2 regions of the Effusibacillus dendaii genome follow, and region 1 is predicted to be linked to the other one. Evidence: riboswitches for the same ligand, from Rfam matches in the RefSeq annotation. Region 1 holds a riboswitch; the other holds the start of a gene.

Region 1 (2,202 bases):
TATTCCAGTCTGCCGGACGATGTGCTGCGGCGGGCAAAATTGATGTTTTTAAACTATCCGAGCAACCCCACGTCTGCAACCGCACCGGAATCGTTTTTTCAGGAAACGGTGGCGTTGGCGGAGAAACACCAGATTGTAGTGGCACACGATTATGCGTACGGGGCGATCGGCTTTGACGGTTTGAAACCGGTGTCGTTCCTGCAGGCGCCGGGTGCAAAAGAAGTTGGGGTCGAATTTTACACGATGTCCAAAACATACAATATGGCCGGCTGGCGGGTAGGCTTTGCAGTTGGCAATAAAGAGATTATCTCGTTGCTCAATCTGATCCAGGACCATTACTTTGTGTCTTTGTTTCCGGCCATCCAGCGGGCATCGATCACGGCATTGCGTTCTTCGCAGGACTGTGTAAGAGAATTGGTGAACGTGTATCAGCGTCGGCGTAATGTATTTATCGGCGGACTGCGCGAGCTCGGTTGGGACGTGATAGAGCCGAAAGGTTCTTTCTTTACCTGGATTCCGATTCCGAATGGCATGAGTTCGATCGAATTTGCCGATCTGGCACTGGAACGGGCGTATGTGGTGGTAGCCCCCGGTATTGGATTTGGCAAAAGCGGCGAGGGATATGTGCGCGTAGGACTTTTGGATTCGGAAGAACGCCTGCGGGAAGCTGTTGAGCGGTTGGGGAAGATCGTATATTGATTCCTGCCGTTTTCTATTGTACATTTAAAATTAAAATAAAAAACTCTTATCACGAGCAGGCTGAGGGACTGGCCCGATGAAGCCCGGCAACCGGACATATTTTGGCGACGGATCGGCAGCAACTGGAATTCCGTTAGACAGGGTGTCCACGGTGCTAACTCCTGCAGAATCGTTTGGTTCTGAGAGATGAGAGGCGCGATAACGACTAGCGATACGCCTCTTTTCAAAGGATAGAGGCGTTTTTGTTTCACTGTCGGAAAGTATAACTTTGAAGCGTGCGATAGTATAGAGGAAGGCCGACTATAAGCGCGACATCCGTGTCGGTCGACGAAAACGCAACGTCCATGTTGCATCGTCGACACCAGACCATCCATGGTCGTCGCAACGTCGGCATCAGCGCATCCATGCGCAAGACAACGAGGCTTTCGCCTACACCAAAGGCTTGGCGAAAGCCAAGTTTTCTTTAGGGTGCGGAGCGGCGAATGCTTTATCAGTTTGCCAGAAAGGGGAGGTTGTTATGGGGGATTGGGTGTCTGACGATTATGTAATGGCTTCTTATCTGGTGCACCAGCAGGCGGGCGATTTTTATAAAAAAGCGCAGGGGATTGCGGTGGGACTTACAGTCGGTTCCTGGACGGATCTGCCTGCTGAACGGCAAGAACAGATGAAAAAACACCTCGGGCAGGTGGTATCTGTCGAAGAGCTGGGGGAAGACGAGGCGGGGAATCGAAAGGCGATTTTGCAAATCGGGTACCCGGTATGCAACTTTACGGCTGAAATTCCCGCGTTGTTGACTACTGTATTCGGCAAGCTGTCGATGGACGGGATGATCAAGCTGGTCGATCTGCAGTTTCCGGAATCGTTTGTAAAACAGTTTCCGGGACCGAAATACGGCATCGAAGGAATCCGGCAGCGGTTAGGTGTATATGACCGGCCGCTGTTAATGTCGATTTTCAAATCGTGCATCGGCTACGAGACGAAAACATTGGCGGAACTGTTTTATCAGCAGGCGATCGGCGGCGTTGATCTTGTGAAAGATGATGAAATTTTCTTTGATGATACGTATGCCCCGTTTGAGCGACGAATCGAAGCGTGTGCGAAAGAGGCGGAAAGGGCTTACTCTGTTACGGGCAAAAAGGTGTTGTATGCGGCCAATTTGACCGGACCGGTTACGGAAATCGTGGAAAAAGCGAAACGGGCTGTTGAGGCAGGCGCCAGTGCCCTTCTGTTGAATGTGTTGGCATATGGATATGATGTGTTGCACAGATTGGCGGGAGATCCGGCCGTTACAGTTCCGATCATGGCGCATCCCGCCTTGTCGGGTGCTGTGTATCCAGCGCCACAGTACGGTATACGAGCCAGCGTTCTGCTGGGGAAACTGATGCGAATGGCAGGGGCTGATTTTGTGCTGTATCCTTCCGCCTATGGTTCGGTTGCCATGGAACGCACAGAGACGTTGGCGATTGCAGACGAATTGCGCATGGATGCGTTTGCCCTCAAACG
Region 2 (2,202 bases), 320 kb from region 1:
CATCAGCGGACGATTGTCCGCTTCCAAATAAACCGTCTCGATTCCCGATACAGCCGGCAAATGCCGTTTGGCTGACTGCCGCGGCTTGATGTCCTTCAACGCTTCGGCCAGGGCTCGGATATGCTCCGGGGTCGTACCGCAGCATCCGCCTGCTACGTTTAACCAGCCCTGCTCCGCGAAACCGGCCATTTTTTGGGCCAACCCTTGCGGTGATTCGTGATAGTGGCCGTTTTCGTCCGGCAGTCCCGCATTCGGATAACAACTGACCCCGCATAGCGCCAATTCGGACAGCGTTCGCAGATGATCGCGCATAAATTCCGGGCCTGTTGCGCAGTTCAAGCCAATCGTAATCGGCTTCAGATGTTCCAACGAAATATAAAACGATTCGATATTCTGACCCGCTAACGTGGTGCCCATCGGCTCAATCGTGCCGGACAACATGATCGGCAGTTGTTTGCCAAGTTCGGCAAACACTTTTTTAACGCCAATACTGGCCGCTTTTACATTCAACGTATCCTGGATCGTCTCCAGTAGCAGCAGATCAACGCCTGCCTCAATCAACGCTTTTGACTGCCGGTAATAATTTTCGACCAACTCGTCGAATGTCGTACCGCCTGTGACAGACAGCGTTTTCGTCGTCGGCCCCATTGCCCCCGCCACAAAACGGGGCCATTCGGGAGTCGAATATTTTTTTGCCGCTTCCTTCGCCAACTTGACAGCCGCGTGGTTGATTTCGTCCGCCAGATGCTGCAAATTGTATTCAGCAAGCACCAGTGGCGTGGAACCAAACGTATTCGTTTCGATAATATCCGATCCTGCCTGCAAATACTGCTCATGGATCGATTGAATCACATCCGGCCGCGTCAAGTTCAAATATTCGTTGCAGCCCTCGTATTCTTCGCCGCCAAAGTCTTCGGCCGTTAAATCGGCCTGTTGAATCATCGTTCCCATCGCGCCATCAAGTATTAGAATCTTCTTTTGCAGTTGATCAAAAATCGGAAGGCCGCTCAAATGCCCGCCTGCATCCGTTGCCGAAAAGTTTGCGCTCATGCTGATCCCCCTAAAGTAAAGAAAACTTGGCTTTCACCAAGCCAAAGGCTTGAGCGGAAGCCGTAGTTGCCCTTATACTGTCGCACTCTCCAGGTTATACTTCCCGACAGTGTGAAAAAAGCCCGCTCATAACGAGAGGGCTTACCGTTTAGTTTCCGCTCTCCTATCTTCCAGAAACTTGTCCTGCTGGATTTAGCACCGTGTGTTGAAACACCGGTTGCTGTGGTTTCGCCGGGCCAGATCCCTCCACCACTCTGGATAGAAGCAATATGTTATTTTAATAACTTTAGTCCAGTTTGCATGAAACCGGCTTAACTGTCAAGCAATTTGTGATTTTGTGTTGTGATTTGTGATTTTGGCAGGAATCGCCTGCCCTAGACATTTCTCCGTTTGTTTATCGAAACGAACAGGAAACGCCAACCGAACAGAAAGATAAAATTCACAATCATGGCGACGACCAAAAACGGCGGTTTAAATTCAGTATGTTGGAAAAGAATCCGCAGCAGCATGCCAAACGGAATTCCGAGCACCCAAACAATTAAGGTACGCTTCAACATGGCCGAGTAACTTCGGTAATGCTTTGCTTGATACAGCCCCGCTGCCACTCCAACGGCCAACCAACCAGCCAAAAACGGCCATGCGGTAATAAAAACACCCGCCACACCCGAAAAAGTTCGATGTTCTCCCTGGCCAAGCAGCGCAAACAGCAATATGAGCAAAATATCGCCAACCATCAAAATTCCTGTATTCACTGACAAATCCCTCCGCTTTCCCGCTACGCCTACATTTCAGAACGTTCCTTTTTTCCATCAAGCTTGCCAACCATTGTATCACAAAAAAAGAGCCGCTCAGTAATTCGAGTCGGCTCTTTATCAAATCTTTTGTGAAAATGGCAGATGCGTCAAGCGTTACCAGGTACGGATGCCTTCCACTCCGGGCGGCGGATTTTGAATCATGTCCGTAATCGGAATTCCATAACCGATTAGAATCAGGACAACCGCCAGTGTTACCCATATCTTCCAACGTTCCAGGATTCGCGGCGTTTCCTGTGCTTCTTCCGCCACTTCACCGACAGGGAACTCTTCTTCCCCTTTCGGCGCCTTAAATGCCAGGTAGAACACGAGAGATACTTGAATCACCGCTGCAATGAAC

The links. Region 1 has a riboswitch for S-adenosylmethionine ahead of skT53_RS07865 (2,3-diketo-5-methylthiopentyl-1-phosphate enolase). Riboswitches for the same ligand answer to the same signal wherever they lie in the genome.
Region 2: it holds a riboswitch for S-adenosylmethionine, as region 1 does, so the genes downstream of both, metH (methionine synthase) here and skT53_RS07865 (2,3-diketo-5-methylthiopentyl-1-phosphate enolase) in region 1, are expected to answer to the same signal.

Annotation. Positions count from the first base shown of each region.
Region 1 covers NZ_AP023366.1:1,448,005-1,450,206, reverse strand. The annotation lists gene skT53_RS07870 (pyridoxal phosphate-dependent aminotransferase) at 1-699, shown strand, start outside; SAM riboswitch class I at 743-892, shown strand; gene skT53_RS07865 (2,3-diketo-5-methylthiopentyl-1-phosphate enolase) at 1,217-2,202, shown strand, end outside.
Region 2 covers NZ_AP023366.1:1,766,968-1,769,169, forward strand. The annotation lists gene metH (methionine synthase) at 1-1,050, opposite strand, end outside; SAM riboswitch class I at 1,211-1,315, opposite strand; partial or broken gene skT53_RS09595 (DUF3054 domain-containing protein) at 1,515-1,784, opposite strand; gene skT53_RS09600 (b(o/a)3-type cytochrome-c oxidase subunit 1) at 1,959-2,202, opposite strand, start outside.